Regions from separate parts of the Paenibacillus sp. 2TAB19 genome, predicted to be linked through region 1. Evidence: riboswitches for the same ligand, from Rfam matches in the RefSeq annotation. Region 1 holds a riboswitch; each other region holds the start of a gene.
The links. A riboswitch is a leader RNA that binds a small molecule or an ion and turns the genes downstream of it on or off. The one in region 1 is predicted to bind cyclic di-GMP.
Positions count from the first base shown of each region.

Region 1 (3,825 bases):
GTTGCCACGAAAAAAGCAGTTAATAAAATAAGAAGAGCAACCATGAATAAATTGAATCCTATACCCATTTTCGTTTCTCACTACCCTTTGTTTTTTGAATTTTTTAGTTAACCAACCTGTACATCTCCTAACGTTAGGAGTGTGGTAATTAAACTATACKGAATGATTACAACATATGACAACCGTCGTATGCAACGTTAAGCGCCGTTTTTGCACGATAAACGGTATTTTGGAAAGCACGATGGCTTGTTTTCATTGAATATCGTCCCTTTACAACCCTCTAATGCGAGCATATGATAAGTTCATAAGAACTTGTAAGCAAATTTGACGAAGTCGTGAATGCMAGGAGGAAGGAATATGGAGTCCTTTACGCTTACTCGAAAAGAGATGGCGGAGCTGTTACTCTCCTTGCGCGGCAGCAGCAGTCAGAAGCCGATTCAAGTGCTGCAGAGCGCTTGGGCGAAGTCGCATCGGTACGATCTGGAGAAGGGGACGACATTGCCTGCCTTTCTCGCCACGCTTCTGCCGCCTATAATAGAGAAGTTAATTAAGGGCAGTGAGGTGAAAGGCTTCTCGCTGCAGGAAATATCGGCGCTGGGTCAGCTTATTGAATATTCGAACCTTTCCATTACTTCTATGCAAAATTGGGTCAAAAGAGACTTTAYGTCGTATTTTGACTGTCCGAAGGCCGGGAAGAAATATTCCCTTAATCAAGCTGCGCTGTTGTTCATTATCGATGATCTGAAGTCGAATCTCGACTTCGAGTCGATACGTAAGCTGTTCGAGATTGTGCTCGGTAAGCCGGAAGACGAGTCCGATGATCTTGTCGGTCCGATCGAACTGTACGCCACTTATACGAAGATGTTCGAGGAGCTCGACGCGAATAACGACCAATTACTCGATATTACCGGCCATCTGAAGGGGCAGCCACACCAGGACCTGCTTACAGAGGAGGTCATTCGAGGAGCGGCCAATCGGTTTGCGGACAGGCTGTCGGGATTGACGGACAAGCAGCGGGAAGCGATACGCAATATTTTGCTGGTAGCCGTCATATCGATTCAAACGTCCTATTTTCATACTCTCGCAAGAAGGTATTGCAATGCGACCCTGTTCCTGAATTCGCCATGAAAAAATAGGAAAAAAGGATGTACATGAGAGGAAATCTGTCCTATAATGTAAGCTGATGTAAAAAACAGACAAACTGAAAAAGGCAAACTTGTCGAAAGGCAAGGACGCAAAGTTATGGGCCTAAGGGGCAAGACGCTATGGCTGCCAGACCGCCAGTTGGTTAGATTAGCTTTATTTAGCTATCCGCCGACTGGGGCCTGGATAGCTTTTTTGCTATTTTTCGAGTAGACAGAGGGAGCGGGAGAATCAGCATGAAGGCAGCATCGTGGGCAACAACAGGAAAAGCATGGCTTGGCAAAGCACTGCAAACAGTAAGGCAAGTAAGCTTGAAAAAGTTGAACGGGAAGAAGATTACGACGAAGTTGTTTATTATCTCCGCCATTATTACCCTATTTAACTTAGGTGCTGGGGCATTCATCTATACCCAGAACTTATCGGTAGCAAACGCGGTAGATGAGTCCGAGAAGCTGTCCGAAGCTGAACGTAATTACCAAGCGGTGTCGGGCAAGCTGCTGAAGACGATGCTGAAAATGATCGATGCGATCGAGAACGGTACCGAGGAAGAGAACGCTGTTGCGATTAAGACGGAGTTAGCGACAATCCCGACTAGCTTAGAGCAATTAAGTAAACAATTCGAGGCTATGGATATTAAATATCCGGCCGAAGAGAATGCTCAAAAATATGTGAATCAGATCAAGGTGCTGGATCTTGCCTATACGAATTTGAGCACGACTTCTATTGATGTCAATGCATTAACGGCTGAAGAAAAGTCGCTGCGCGTGTCGGATCTGATCAGCGTCTACACGATCATAATTGATTTTTCCAAAGAAGCGATGGAGAAAAAGTTGTCTGAAGATACGCAGTCTATGCAGAAGTCGCTTAACAAAAGCGTCGATAGCGCGAATATAATCATTCTCGTGAATGTCATCCTATTGGCGGTATTGCCTGCCTTTATGATATTTGGCATTACACGTTCGATTAAGACCGGCTTGTCCGGCATTATGAAACGGATCGAAGCGTACCGGAACAATCAATTCACGGAGCAGTCGAAGCTGCAGCGCGCCGATGAATTCGGAGATATCGACGCATCGCTCGCCGACATGGGCAGCAACCTGCGCGAGACGATCAAAGCGACGATTGATGTGAGCGGTACGGTGTTAGGCGTATCGAACCAGATGACGGAGAAGATCGGCAGCAACCGTGACGCTTCCGAGCAGGTCAAAGGCCAGATCGAATATGGCAAGACGTCATTGCAAGCCCAGTATGACGACGCATCATCGATTTCGGCGGTAACCGAACAAATCTCGGCAAGCTCGGAAGAGATCGCGGCGTCCAGTGAGTACATAAATGGCGATATGCAGAAGATGAAGCAAGCATCGCTTAACGGCTCGCAACAGATGGCGGGCGTTGTGCTGAAAGTGAATGAGACGGCGGAGCAGTTCGATAAACTGACGGCCGCATTCGAATCGATGAATGAACGCTACGGCAATGTTGCGAAGTTCCTGGCAGGCATTCAAGATATTAATACGCAGACGAATCTATTATCGCTTAACGCATCGATCGAATCGGCACGCGCAGGCGAGCACGGTCGCGGCTTCGCGGTCGTTGCAGAAGAAATTCGCAAGATGTCGGGTCAGACCGACGCAATCTCGAAGCAGATTACGAAGGAGCTGGCGCTTATTCAAGCGGATGTCGCAGCCAGCGGCCGTACGATAAGCCAATTCTCGGATGTCATCAAGTCTACTCGCGAGACGTCGGAAACGGCTAGCGAGACGTTCCAGGCAATTGAAGCGCAGAGCGGAGTGTTATCTGATCAAGTGAGTGAAATATCGACTGCGATCAACGAGATTACGCAAGGCATGACGCATATCGTTACGGCCGTCGATAAGCTGCTGGAGAAATCGACGGAAGTGAACGGCCAGATGGAAGGAATAAGCGGTCTGTCCGACATGCAGAACGGCATTTCCGACGAGCTGGGCGAATTGTCGAAGCGGTTGACGGAATCATCGGAGGCGCTCAAGGAACGCGCTTCGGTATTCAAAATATAGGACAGGGCAATCAGGACAGGGAGTGCAGAGCGATAGCCGCTCTGCACTCTTTTTATTTATAAACGGCAAAGAGTGTCGGACATCGATCAATATGTCGATAAAGAAGGATAACGTTCAAGAACAGCGAATGATGAACGTATACAGACGGCATTGCCTTTGAACTAAGTTTAACTTACATATTGGAGACAGGTGATACGATGAGCGAAATGAACTTTCAAGTAAATTTACAGGGCATGATTGAACTGCTCTCCAAGCATCTATATTCGAATCCGGGCGTGTTCGTAAGAGAGCTGCTGCAAAATGGCGTCGACGCTATCACAGCTCGCAGGAAGCTTGGGCATCAATTTGAGCCGAAAATATTATTTGAGCTATACGCATCGAAAACAATTGCGATTCATGACAACGGCATCGGCCTTACGGAGCCCGAAATTCACCGCTTCCTCTCGCAGATCGGAAGCACGTCTAAACGCGAGGAGTTGGATGGGGATGACGACTATATCGGCCAGTTCGGGGTCGGCATGCTGTCCTGCTTCGTCGTAAGCGCTGAGATCGTGCTGATCACGCGTTCTGCGCTGGAGGGCGACACGCTGGAATGGCGCGGCCGACAAGACGGCACGTATACGATCCGCAAGCTGAAGCGCGAAGCGCC
Region 1 is NZ_JBFRGE010000157.1:5-3,829, forward strand. It holds gene AB4Z33_RS30370 (DUF1836 domain-containing protein) at 358-1,128, shown strand; cyclic di-GMP riboswitch class I at 1,200-1,285, shown strand; gene AB4Z33_RS30375 (methyl-accepting chemotaxis protein) at 1,380-3,176, shown strand; partial or broken gene AB4Z33_RS30380 (ATP-binding protein) at 3,374-3,825, shown strand, end outside.

Region 2 (7,079 bases), on a different contig from region 1:
GGAAGGAAATTCCGCATTTACCGCTGTCTATAGACACGTATAAGGCTGCTGCTGCACGTCAGGCGCTCGAAGCGGGCGCTCACATTATTAACGATATATGGGCCTTGAAGGGTGACCCCGAGATGGCGGCAGTGGCCGCAGAGTTCGGCTGTCCCGTTATTCTTAACCATAACCGTCATGCGCGGGACTACAACGATTTCGTGCCCGATGTGCTGGCTGATCTGCTTGGCAGTGTCGAGATCGCGAAGACGGCCGGCGTTTCGGAGACTCAGGTATGGCTCGATCCCGGTATCGGGTTCGCCAAAACGTACGAGAACAACTTGGAGCTGCTTGCTCGCTTATCCGAACTGTCGGCGCTGGGCTATCCGGTGCTGCTCGGCACATCGCGCAAACGGTTTATTCGCGACACGCTGAGCTTGCCCGTGGAAGAGTTGGCATTCGGCACAGCCGCGACAGTCGCGCTTGGTATCGCGCAAGGCAGTCATATCGTAAGGGTGCATGACGTTCGCGAGATGAAGCAGACCGCTTTGATGACGGACGCTATTTTGAAATTTAAGACAACAAAGTAAGAAATAAGACGTTTGCCTGTGAGGGGAGTGACGGAAATGGACCAAATGGCGATTAAAGGGATGCGCTTCTACGGGTATCATGGCGTTTTTGCCGAAGAGAATAAGCTGGGGCAGCAATTTTACGTCGATGTCGTGCTGCATATGGAGCTTGGCCAAGCTGCTGAGACCGATGATTTGAACTATACAATTAACTACGCGGAGATCCATGCATTCACGAAAGAGATCGTGGAAGGACCTCCTTTCAAGCTGATTGAAGCTTTAACAGGTCACATTGCATCACGGGTTCTGGAAGCTTATACTATGGTAAATGAAGTGACGGTTCGAGTAACAAAGCCGCATCCTCCGTTCGATATCCACTTTGACGGGGTAACGATCGAGATGCGGAGAAAGCGGGATGCACATGGAAGAGCGATTCCCGCCTAACGGGCAGTCATTCGAAGCGTACGTCGCTTTAGGGTCGAATATGGGAGAGCGAGAGCAGCTTCTGATGGAGGCTATCGGACTGATTGACCATGAACCAACCATTGAAGTACGGAGTGTGTCGGGCATCTATGAGACAGATCCTGTCGGCTATACAGATCAGCCTGCATTTCTGAACATGGCGATAGCGATCCGCACTTCGCTCAGTCCGATCGAACTGCTGCGCAAGCTCCTCGAATATGAGCTGCAGCTAGGGCGAGTTAGGCAGATACGTTGGGGACCGAGAACCATTGACCTCGACCTCCTGCTATACGATAATGTCAGAATGGATCAAGAGGAGCTGACACTGCCGCATCCGCGCATGATGGAGCGGTCATTCGTGCTTGTGCCGTTAAACGATGTTATCGAAGTATCGCATACGCTGCAGAGTGAGGTTGCACGTGCGGCCGGCAGCGCGCTTCAGGATGGAAAGGAAGGCATCACGTTATGGAAAACAATCAATTGGCGCAGCGCGTCAGAGCCTTTCGGAAGCTGAAGGGTTACACACAGCAGGAGCTGGCCAAAGTACTTGGCGTATCTGTTGCGGTATTGGGCTCGCTTGAGCGCGGTACGAGGAAGACAGACCCGAAGCTGCTTAACCATATCGCGAGCACGCTTGGGATCGACTATGAGGAATTAATGTCGGATAACCGTGAATAAAGCCTGACGTCCGGCACAGGGCGCTTGGGATCAAATAATATCAATGAGGAGTTTGGAACGGCATGCTGAAAATCGGCGACATCGAGATGAAGAATAGGGTCGTGCTGGCGCCGATGGCAGGCGTGTGCAACCCTGCTTTTCGTTTAATAGCAAAGGAATTCGGAACGGGACTTGTATGCGCGGAGATGGTGAGCGACAAGGCGATCCTGCACGGAAATAAACGAACGATGGAGATGCTGTTCGTTGACGAGCGCGAGAAGCCGCTTAGCTTGCAAATATTCGGCGGCGACCGTGAGTCGCTGGTCGAGGCGGCGAAGGTTGTCGATACGCAGACGAATGCAGACATTATAGACATTAATATGGGATGCCCCGTACCGAAGGTAACGAAATGCGACGCCGGCGCTCGTTGGCTGCTTGACCCGAACAAAATCTATGAGATGGTATCTGCTGTCGTAGACGCAGTGAAAAAGCCGGTTACGGTGAAGATGCGTATCGGCTGGGATGACGAGCATATTTATGCGATCGAGAACGCTCGTGCGGTTGAGCGCGCAGGCGGCAAAGCCGTTAGCGTACATGGACGGACGCGGGAGCAACTGTATACGGGCAAGGCGAATTGGGACATCATAAGGGATGTCAAACAATCGGTATCTATTCCCGTAATTGGGAATGGCGACGTATTCTCGCCAGAAGACGCGAGAAGGATGCTGGATCACACCGGCGTCGACGGCGTTATGATCGGACGCGGCGCGTTGGGCAACCCATGGATGCTCTATCGTACGATTCAGTACTTGGCAACGGGCGAGCTTCTGGGCGATCCGGCACCGCGCGAGAAGATGGAAGTCGCGATCTTGCACCTTGACCGACTGATCGCGCTGAAGAACGAAGCGGTAGCCGTGCGCGAGATGCGCAAGCACTTAGCATGGTATTTGAAGGGCTTGCCAGGCGGCGCGCGCGTGAAGGACGTTATTATGGAAGAAACGGACCGCGATCGCATGGTGGCGATTTTGGAAAATTATATTCGTTCATTGGAGGAAGAGGCCGTGCAGGAGCAGAATGGCGCTTCATCCGTCCATACCGCAGCGGAAGAGATCATTCATTAAATGGATCGCCGGTTGCCGCTGCTTTTAATGGAGCGCCATGTCGGAGCATGCTTCATTTTGGAGGCAGCGGCACTTGCATCGACAAAGTTCGACAGATGTCGGCATGATGCGGAATGTATGGATTCACGCCTAAGTGAAACGGTTTCAATGGGACGTTTGGCTTTGATTGACATTGGGGGCAACTTTGAAATATAATCGTGCAATATAATCCAAAGAGGCTCTCAAGAGACTCCTTTAAAGTGAAATGACTCAAGGTATGATGGCAATGAAGCGTAATATATTAGGTAACAGTGAATTCATACACGGTATGAAAATAAGTCACACGACGGGAGAATCGGAAAGATGAACGATAAGCAAATCATTCTGACTCAGGACGGCTTAAAGAAGCTTGAAGAGGAACTGGAAACCTTAAAGTCGATCAAGCGCCGCGAAGTCGCTGAGCGGATCAAGGTTGCAATCGGTTATGGCGATATTAGCGAGAACTCCGAATACGAGGACGCGAAGAATGAGCAGGCATTTATCGAAGGCCGTATTATTACGCTTGAGAAGATGCTTCGTAATGCGCGTATCATCAATAACGATGATATCGATATCGATACGGTGAGCATTGGTTCGATTGTAACGGTTGAAGATATGGAATTCGGCGACACAATGGAATATGCGATTGTAGGCACTGCGGAGTCCGATCCGCTCCAAAATAAGATTTCTAATGAAAGTCCGGTTGGCAAGGCGATTCTAGGCAAGAAAAAAGGCACCGTTGTAGAAGTGAACGTACCAGCCGGCATCATTCAATATAAAATTGTCGATATCAAAAAATAAGGTTTGCGATGAATGGTTTAGAAAGCTTCCTTGCCGGAAGCTTTTTGAACGTTATCGGTTACCCTTACGTATCAGGGAGATGAACGAAAGTGGAACATGAGAATAACGAGCAGGGACAGGAGCAGGAGCTTAGTGAGCTTCTGCAGATCCGCAGAGACAAACTAGACGAGCTTCGCGCTTTAGGCGTTGACCCATTCGGCAAGAAGTTCGAGCGCACTCATAATGCCAAAGATATACTAACAGCCTATGAAGCGTCTACGAAGGAAGAGCTGGAAGGCCAAGCGGTTAAAGTGAGCATCGCCGGCCGTATTATGCAGAAGCGCGGCATGGGCAAGGCAGGCTTCGCGCATATCCAGGACTTGAGCGGCAAGATTCAAATCTACGTCCGCAAGGACACGGTCGAAGAGCATAAGTTCGCTGCTTTCGATCTGCTTGATATTGGTGATATTGTCGGCGTACATGGCGTCGTGTTCAAGACGAATACAGGCGAAGTTTCCGTCAAAGCGCAAGATGTTGACGTATTGACGAAGTCGTTGCTTCCGCTGCCTGACAAGTACCATGGCCTGAAGGACGTCGAACTGCGCTATCGTCAACGTTATGTCGACCTGATTGTGAATCCGGACGTTCAACAAACGTTTATTACCCGGTCCAAAATCATTCAATCGATGCGCCGTTATCTCGATTCGAGAGGTTACTTAGAAGTAGAGACACCAACGTTGCACTCGATAGCGGGCGGAGCTGCTGCTCGTCCTTTCATCACTCATCATAATGCGCTAGATATGCAGCTTTATATGCGTATTGCGATCGAGCTTCATCTAAAACGTCTTATCGTGGGCGGCTTGGAGAAGGTATATGAGATCGGCCGCGTATACCGCAACGAGGGTATCTCGACGCGTCACAACCCTGAGTTCACAATGATCGAGCTGTATGAGGCTTACGCTGACTACAAAGATATTATGGCTCTGACCGAGAATCTGATTGCGCATATCGCACAAGAGGTGCTTGGCACAACGAAGATTATGTACCAAGGCCAAGAAGTCGACTTGACTCCGCAATGGCGCCGCGTCTCGATGGTAGATCTCGTGAAGGAACTTACAGGTGTCGACTTCAGCGTGGAGATGACCGACGAGGAAGCACATCGCCTTGCTAAAGAGCATAAAGTTGCGGTTGAGCCGCATATGACGTTTGGTCATATCTTGAACGCGTTCTTCGAAACATTTGGCGAGCATACGCTCATCCAGCCTACGTTCGTTACCGGACATCCGGTTGCGATCTCGCCGCTGGCGAAGAAGAGTGAAGCCGATCCGCGCTTCACGGACCGCTTCGAGCTATTCATCGTAGCACGCGAGCACGCGAACGCCTTTACCGAGCTGAACGATCCGATTGACCAGCGCGAACGGTTCGAGGCACAGCTCGTAGAGAAAGAGCACGGCAACGACGAAGCGCATGAGATGGATGATGACTTCATCCGCGCCCTTGAATACGGCATGCCGCCTACTGGCGGTTTGGGAATCGGCATCGACCGTCTCATTATGCTGTTAACGAATGCGCCTTCGATCCGGGACGTACTGTTGTTCCCGCATATGAGAGATCATCGCTCTGGCGAGTAAGAGACGAGCTATATGGAAGCAAGATATAAATAACTATAGAAGCGTGGCCGTGTTGATGGTGAATAACCGTCTGACGGCCGCGCTTTTTCTTATTTCTTCTACTAATTATCATGATGAAATTTGTCGAACAAACGCATGAATACGCATACATTTAATGGCGTGAAATTTATGTTCTCAAAATGCTAATCTAGTATTGACACCTTCATAGTAACAGTAATAGAATAGGACTTGCGAATCACAATTGTTACATATTTATGCAAAAAAGCTAACAAAACAACAATATCTCATGTAAATCGCAAACCATCCGAAAGGTTGGGACGCAAAGCCAGGAGTCTAAGGCATCGTTAAGCTATCGATGCTATGATCGTCCGACCGCCATGAACTGTCATGGCGGTCTTTTTTATTTTGCGGAAGCCATGACGTCATATATTATGGGGGAGGGTATTTATGATTAAGAAGAAGTGGTTGAAGTCAGCCCTATTGTTGAAGTTGGTCGTCATCTTAACGATCGGTACGGCTGGTACGGTTTTTGCCCATGGAAGCGGCGGTGGGGCGGCAAGCAATTGCAGCGGCGATTATGTGGATGAGGTCTTCTTTTACAACTATAATTTTTCCCTATCCGATGATGGGGACCAAGTCGTTAGCGGTTCCCGCGACTACGATAAAACCAATTTGAACTGGAATGCGGGAGATGGTTATGCCATTACTTGCGTGAAAGTTGAAGGGTTATCGGATGGTGCAACTAAAACCTATGAGTATGACGGCGGTGCTATTAGCGGAAGTGGCCTTCAGGCGCCTCAGTATGCTTATGAGAAATACGAAAAAGTCAACGGTAAGTGGAAATGGGTAACTTATTATAAAGAACAAACAATATCCTATGTGAAATTTTACTACAAGGAACTGCCGGCTCCAGGCTGCACGGAAGGCTACGATGCCAGCTATAAATATACGGTAGGTAATTCTAATAGCTTTGAAGTAGGACCTAGCGGCAAAAAAGTCGTGAGCGGCGAATTAAAGAACAACAAGAAGACTGTTAATTGGAACGTAATCAACGACACGGATTTATTGAAACATGATGTCGTGTGCGTAAAGATTACTTGGAAATCGGGCAACAAATATAAAACGGAGACGACATCCTACGGAGCAAGCGGGACCAAATCCGGTTCCTCGACAGCTCAGACGGATAAAATCCGTGAAATCGAGTTTTTCGTGAAGAAGACTGTAATTGTACCGACACCGGAACCAACAGCAACACCAGAACCAACACCGACTCCGACGCCGGAGCCGACAGCAACACCAGAACCAACAGCGACCCCGACACCGGAGCCGACAGCAACACCAGAACCAACAGCGACTCCGACACCGGAGCCGACAGCAACACCAGAACCAACAGCGACCCCGACACCGGAGCCGGCAGCAACACCAGAACCAACAGCGACTCCGACACCGGAGCCGACAGCAACACCAGAACCAACGCCGACTCCGACACCGGAGCCGACAGCAACGCCAGAACCAACGCCGACTCCGACACCGGAGCCGACAGCAACGCCAGAACCAACGCCGACTCCGACACCGGAGCCTACAGCAACGCCAGAACCAACGCCGGCACCGACACCGGAGCCGACAGTAAAGCCAGAACCGACACCAGTTCCGACACCGGAACCAACGGTAGAGCCGACAACGGAACCAACGACACAACCAACAACAACACCAAGGCCAGCTCCTACGCCGGTAGAAACGCCAGAATCGACACCGGAACCAACGGTAGAACCGACTCCGACAGTTGAGCCAACAGCAACACCGGAAACAGAAGTTGTTGTTGACGAAGACGATACGCCTCAAGGATCGGTAGACGCAGGTGA
Region 2 is NZ_JBFRGE010000020.1:437-7,515, reverse strand. It holds gene folP (dihydropteroate synthase) at 1-569, shown strand, start outside; gene folB (dihydroneopterin aldolase) at 606-992, shown strand; gene folK (2-amino-4-hydroxy-6-hydroxymethyldihydropteridine diphosphokinase) at 970-1,524, shown strand; gene AB4Z33_RS11180 (helix-turn-helix domain-containing protein) at 1,476-1,688, shown strand; gene dusB (tRNA dihydrouridine synthase DusB) at 1,751-2,788, shown strand; gene greA (transcription elongation factor GreA) at 3,131-3,607, shown strand; gene lysS (lysine--tRNA ligase) at 3,697-5,217, shown strand; cyclic di-GMP riboswitch class I at 5,502-5,597, shown strand; gene AB4Z33_RS11160 (LPXTG cell wall anchor domain-containing protein) at 5,665-7,079, shown strand, end outside.
Region 2: another riboswitch for cyclic di-GMP. It lies ahead of AB4Z33_RS11160 (LPXTG cell wall anchor domain-containing protein); the one in region 1 lies ahead of AB4Z33_RS30375 (methyl-accepting chemotaxis protein).

Region 3 (7,079 bases), on a different contig from region 1:
CGAACAGCATTTTGTAATTCCACTCCATTCCCGTCTCCGGCTGGCAGGCATGCAGCATCATCGGCGGAAAGCTGATTGCCTTTCCATCCTCAACCCGGTGCATGGTTCCGTCGCACCAAGCGTTCGTCACGCCTTTATCGATTAACCCGATCGAATATTCCTCATGAAAATGCTTTTGGTACGCTAGATCGCTCTTCAGACATCGCTTAGCTTCCAAGAAAGGCAGCGCCTCATGGCGGTAAAAGGTCACATCAGACATGTTTCGAGTCCTCGTTTCATTATCAGAAAGTTTCTTCGCAATAAAAAGCCCTCCCGCTCGAAGGCGGAAGGGCTCAGTGTGCTCGAACGATACTACTACAGCTTAAACGGCTTTACCGATTCGTTCAAGTCAACCGATAGAGACGACAGCTGCTGGATGGCAGCCGATATTTCCTGCATGGCCGCGCTTTGCTGTTGCGCGGACGCAGCAACCTCTTCCGTGCCGGCTGCCTGCTCCTGCGTGACCCCGTTAATTTGCTGCATGGCATCCGTGATGCGTACGAAGGAATGCTCTACCTTCTCCAGCGAGCCGGACATATGGTTCGTGTGGACGGTAAACTCTGAAACGCCCGAATATATATGCTTGAAGTTTTGGTGGGTACCGCTAATCCAAGAATGGCCAAGCTCGACAGCCTTCGTTCCTTCTTCGATGCTTTGCTTAACCAGATGGCTGTTCGATTGCGTGCTCGAGACGAGCTCGTTAACGGACAGCGCCGCTTGAGCGGACTGCGTTGCCAGCTTCTTGACTTCCTCGGCAACGACCGCGAAGCCTCTTCCGAGCTCGCCGACCCGTGCCGCCTCGATCGAAGCATTAAGCGCAAGCAGATTCGTCTGCGTCGATATTTCGGTTATAATGCCGATAATCTCTCCGATTTCATTGGAACGTGTCTCCAGCGCCGCTGCCGCTTGCTGCGACTGCTGCATCGCCTGCTTGATCGTCTCCATTTGTTGGAGGGTACGATCGACAAGCTCTTGCCCCTGCTCCGATTGCGAATGGACCTCGGACGCGATTTCTTGAATTTCCTTCATGCCTGCCGATACTTCTTTGATGTCGGTATCAATGTTATGAATGCTCGAGTGGCTTTCGGATACGCTCTGCACGATCTCCGTAATGCCTTCTGTCATTTTGCTCGTCGATTCGGCCACCTGCTGCGCGCTATTCGTCGATTCATTCACGGATTGCTTCAGATGCTTGCTCGTATCCCCGATAAGGGCGGACGAAGCGATGACCTGCTCGATCAATGTTTTTAAGCTCGTAATCATGATGCCGAAAGCGGCACCCAGCTTGCCGATCTCATCCTTGCTGTCGATCGAGAACTGGCTTCTCATATCGCCGGCCGCTACTTTCTCGGCTGCAATCATCAGTTTGCGAAGCGGATTCGTAATGATTCGGCTAATAATAACGGCGATCACGCTGCCGACTACGAAGACGATGACGGAAATGATAATGGTCATCCAGTTCGAGCTGGATGCAGTCTCAGGCACAACGGAAGCATCGAGATCGATGCCCAAGATGCCGTACACGGTGCCGGATTTATCGGTCAGCGGCACGAAGATAGATTTATGCGTGCCGTATTCATCGTCGTAAATCGGACTGAACATCGTTTTCTTGGAAGCAATGGCTTCCCTCATTTCATCAGTAAACGGATAAGCGGTTCCGAAGTCGTCAGGGACGCCCGACAAAATCAGAATCCGTTCTTCATCCTGGGTATTGGATAAAATATAAATGTTCTCCAAGCTATGAACGGTCTGGAGCTTCTCGAGCTCCGTCTTGATTATCGCGTAGTTCGGATCGTCCGCCCCTGTCAGTTGAATATCGCTTCCCGGAATGGCTGCGAGCGTGTTCGACGCGATTTGAATATCCGTCGCGAGCCGCTTATCGAATTGCTCCAGAAGCTTCTCCGAGAGGTTGCTCTGCGTCATATAGCCGGACAGAGCAAAGGCTACGCATGTCACGACCTGCAGCAGCAGGATGCTGACCGAGATTTTGACTGCAAGATGTTCTCTGAACCAATTCAATTTAAGAATAGATTTCTTCATGGTTGTTCTCCTTCGTGGATAGCCGATCAAAAGCGGCATACGTTTCAGCGATTTTTTGTTTCAAATAGTGAACGATTGCACCGACATCGGAAGTTTGCGTGTACGGAGAGATGACGAATAACTTAGCCGCATACAGCGCAATTTGACCCGCCCGGTCCGCGGTTGGCACGTAGAGATGCTTCTTCGTATCTCCGAAAAACATTTTTCCGCGGTCTCTGCCCAATATTTCGAACAATAGCTCGTTCAGCTTATTTTCGCGCTCAATCTCCGCATAGCTGCGGAGCCCCTCGTATTCCGCGTGATAGCCGTTTTTACGATCTGCATACAAACGRAACAGCGTGATAATGCCCGGATTTAGCGGATTGACGATGACGGCTTCGGGAACTTCGGCAGCCAACGTCTTCCTGAACGCTATATTGACTTCGACGAATTGGGCGAGCAGCTTCTGATAACCTTCGATGCCGAAAGCCGTTAGCGCGCTTAAAATACTGATCGAGCTGCCCATTCTAGAGCATTCCAGCGTATAGCTCGTATGATAATCCCCATAACCCCGATGTCCAACATACGGCGTTTCATCCGGCTCCAAATCAAGCAGCTTGAGATCGGATGCCCGCTTCACAAGGAATAAGCTCGTGGAGTACGGCGTTTGACCGAGCTTCTGGAAGTCAAAGCACAACGAATCCGCCAATCCCAAATGCTTCATTCTCTCCCTTATCGCTTGAAGCGCAGATAGTGTTTCAGTATCGAATTTATGTAGATTTCCTTCAAAGTCGTAATCGTTAAAGAAGGCAAAAAATCCGCCCAGCGCTGAATCCGCGTGGATATGCGGCCTTTGAATGCCATGCTTTGTCGCTAGTTCCTCTGACACAGCCAAGATTTCCTCGACATTATCGATGCCCATCGCATCCGTCGTCGCTGTCGTTGCCACAATGTACACAGGGACGCCTCCGCTTAAAATAACGCTCTCCACTTTCTCTTCGAGATCCCGAACATCCATGGAGCTGTCTTCTCGCGTACGGATTTTGATCAGGTTATTGCTGCCCAGACCCGTTGCTTCCATCGATTTGAACAGGCTGTAATGAGCCGCTTCCGAGCAGAAGGCAAACAAGTTGTCAGGTACGCCTGCTTTTGCAGCTTTGGCGTCATATTTATTAATGGCTAGTCGAAGTCCCGTAAAGATGGCCCCTTGCCCGCCCCAAGTCGTATATCCGCCGCTTGCCGTAGGGTCATAACCAATCAGCGCCGACATCATGGCAACGACTCTGACTTCGGCCTCCGCTCCGGCAGGTCCGTATACGTCCCACAAGTTATTGCCATTCACCATAAAAGCGGTGAGCATTCCCATGATGCCCGGAATACTGGCCATGGGCAAAATATTAGTCAAAAAGTATTTCGTATGGTAGGGATGACCGTGCAGAAGCTTGAGCAGCTCGCCGTTCACTTCATTTTGCGTGCTTCCGCTAACGGGAATGCGGCTGTTCTTCGTTAAATCCTGATAGAAAGTAGCTCCTCTATCTTTCGTTCCTTTTAAATTAACGGAATCGGGATCCTTTAAAGCATCGACCCCTTCTACGATTTGCCTGAATAGTGCTATAAGATCGTCTCGTTGTCGCTCGTTGCCGTCGTCGCTTGGAAATAAGGTCCGGATATTCATCTCTTGCTCGCTCATTGTCTCCACTCTCTCCTATTTCGTTATTCTCTCTTTTTTGTTGTAAGCAAAGAGGCATGCCTATGGACGACCATAGACATGCCTCTGCTAAATCTTTTGCAACTGGCTGACATTTCTTTTTGAGAAGTAGTCCCTATAGCTTTGCGTCTCTCGTCTTTCGACGGATTTGCATTATGTGATTTTAGGAAAGTTCATCGATACAATTAGTAAACATTTACAGCGAATAGGAACATTCTACTATTTTACATTTCAGAGATCAATAGATTTGAAATAGAGATTTCGTTAATTTTTTTAAGAAATCATCATTTTGTCACAATCTTCCTTTGTTCGATATTGTCGACCGATTATATTTGGTGCAATATTCCTGCTACTGCCAATCTGTTCAACCCCGATACAGCTATGATTCAGCAGGTTTTCTTATCCTCCCATTCGTTTTAAGATCATATTTAAAAGAGAGGAGATTATCTATGACAGACGAAGCATACAACGATTTAATTGCCAAATCGCTATTAAACAAAGGAAACAACAGGAGATTAAAAACCGCTATCGAAAAAGCGAAAAGAGGCGAAGAGATTACGATTGCCTACATTGGCGGCTCCATTACTCACGGCGCGGGAGCTAATCCGCTCCATACCGACTGCTATGCTCATCGGTCATATTCCACCTTCAAGTCGATGTTCGGAAAGGACGGCGGCGATTCTATTCGTTTCGTCAAAGCTGGACTCGGCGGCACGCCCTCCGAGCTGGGGATGATTCGTTATCAGAGGGATGTTCTGAGAGATGGAGCCGTACGCCCTGATATCGTCATTGTGGAATTTGCAGTCAATGACGCCGACGACGAAACGGAAGGGAGCTGTTACGAAAGCCTGGTATTAAAAGCACTGACTGCTGACAACGCTCCAGCCGTCATCCTATTGTTCAGTGTGTTCRAAAGCGACTGGAATTTGCAAGATCGGCTTGCGCCCGTTGGTTATCATTATGAGCTTCCCATGGTAAGCATAAAAGATGCGGTGGTGGACCAATTTCAGATAACCAAAGACGAGGGGAACATCATTACCAAAGAGCAATTTTTCAGCGACATCTACCATCCGACCAATGCAGGTCATACAATCATGGCCGATTGTCTAGGCTGGCTGTTCGCCGAAACCGACCGTTCCGCCATGGATCATGAACATATTGTGATCGACAAGCCGCCGGTAATCGGTAATGACTTCGTCCATGTCCTTTTGTTGGATCGGGCCAACGGCTCTAGCATAGCCAATATATCGGAAGGAGGCTTCGACGCAATCGATACCGAACTTCAAATGGCGGAGATGGACGACCAACCGTACGGCACGCCTCAATTCCCTAACAATTGGATGCATACGGCAGATTCGAGTAACCACAACTTTACGATGACGATTCGCAGCAAAAGTCTCCTCTTGGTCTACAAAGATTCAGGAAGCGACGATTACGGCAGCGCTAACATTTACGTTGACGGCAAGATTGTGAAAGTCGTCGACCCACAGGCAATCAAATGGACCCATTGCCATGTAGTCATCTTGTATACGGAGCAAGAATCGCGTGAGCACACGGTGGAAATCGAGATGTCGCCCAATCACGCGTGCAAAAGGTTTACGATCCTCGGCTTTGGCTTCGTATCCTAACGCGGGGAAACGAAAGACGGCCTCCTTTCCCTAATATAGGGATGGCGGCCGTCTTTCACTGTTTACCGTCTCACTAGCTATTAGCCTTCAAGCGCTTCCGCCGTTTGGCTAATCACTTTGTAGTACGAGCCCTTTGGCTGATGCTTCGTGTCGAACAGCAACGGCCAATTCTTACGACCCCTAACCGGGAATCCATCCAGCCACGTATAGTCATCAGCGGCTCCCCAGAACGTAACGCTTGTCAGTACATCGCTATATTCCCGGAACAACTGGAACATATCAACGTACCTTTCCTCCTGTAACTGCATCATCTCAGCCGTAGGAGCGGTAAGATCCGTGCGTCTGTCTTCGAAGGCAAATACCGATAAGTCCATTTCCGTAATATGCAGTTGCAGTCCTAGCGACGCATATCGTTCGATAGCTGCACGAATATCGTCCAGCGTCGGATGCGTCAGGTTCCAGTGCGCCTGAAGGCCAACGCCGTGGATCGGCACGCCTTTTTCCTTAAGCGACTTGACCAGCGCGTAAATTTTTTCTCTCTTAGCTGGCACTGACTCGTTATAATCGTTATAAAAGAGTAACGCGTCAGGATCAGCCGCATGTGCGTACTCGAACGCTTTGGCAATAAAATCATCGCCGATAATGTCCAGCCACTTGGACGGACGAAGGTGCTCATCTCCACTGTCAGACACTGCTTCATTCACAACGTCCCATGCATAGATTTGTCCCTTATAACGCCCAACTACCGTTTCGATATGCGCTTTCATTCGTGCAAGCAGTGTATCGCGATCAACTAAGCCGCCCGCACCGTTATCAAACACCCAATCGGACGTTTGGTTGTGCCATACGAGCGTATGCCCTCTTACTGCCATACTGTTCGTTTTCGCAAACTCCATTAATCGGTCCGCTTCCTCGAACGTATACCGCTCCTCGGCCGGGTGCAGCCGTTCGAACTTCATTTCATTCTCTGCCGTTACGCTATTGAAATGCAGCGCCAGCAGCTCGCGCTGCGAGACCAGCGTTCTCGGATTAACGGCTGCGCCGATTCGAAATTGCTGTCCGAACACTTCGTGCAGCTTCGGTGTTTGTGCTGATGTGGATTGATTCATGAATGATTGCTCCCCTCGTTCGATCCATCGGTTATTATCGTTGCTCGCGTATAGTTTAGACCTTGCGTGCGCTGCAAACAACCCGTCGAAGTATAGGAAACGCTTTTGGAAAATAATAGATTGACTTTCCCATAGGGGGAGGGTTTATCGTTAGGTTAAGCAATTCCGGCCGGAGTTCTTTATGAAAGGGTGTCATCGATTGAAAATTGGTGAATTCGCCGTACAAAACAACGTTACTGCTAAAATGCTGCGTCACTATGACGAGATCGGTCTGCTGAAGCCGTCGGCGATCGATGCTGAAACGGGATATCGTTCCTACGATCCGAGCCAATCCCATTTATTGAATTGGATCGTCATTCTCAAAAATCTAGACTTCTCCCTTACTGAAATCAAAGAATTGATAAACGGACCTGTAGATAGTAGCATCATCGTTCATCAATTGATTCGTAAGCGGATCGAAATCTCATCGCTGCTTAATGAACACATTCAGAAGAAAATCGCAATTGATCGGCTTATCACTATAATCGAGAAAGAAGGGTTTGATATGGATAAAAAAATAGATTTATTGCATATCGA
Region 3 is NZ_JBFRGE010000085.1:11,711-18,789, reverse strand. It holds gene AB4Z33_RS26030 (helix-turn-helix domain-containing protein) at 1-259, opposite strand, end outside; gene AB4Z33_RS26025 (methyl-accepting chemotaxis protein) at 355-2,079, opposite strand; gene AB4Z33_RS26020 (pyridoxal phosphate-dependent decarboxylase family protein) at 2,060-3,748, opposite strand; cyclic di-GMP riboswitch class I at 3,843-3,929, opposite strand; gene AB4Z33_RS26015 (SGNH/GDSL hydrolase family protein) at 4,216-5,394, shown strand; gene AB4Z33_RS26010 (endo-1,4-beta-xylanase) at 5,475-6,503, opposite strand; gene AB4Z33_RS26005 (diguanylate cyclase domain-containing protein) at 6,703-7,079, shown strand, end outside.
Region 3: another riboswitch for cyclic di-GMP. It lies ahead of AB4Z33_RS26020 (pyridoxal phosphate-dependent decarboxylase family protein); the one in region 1 lies ahead of AB4Z33_RS30375 (methyl-accepting chemotaxis protein).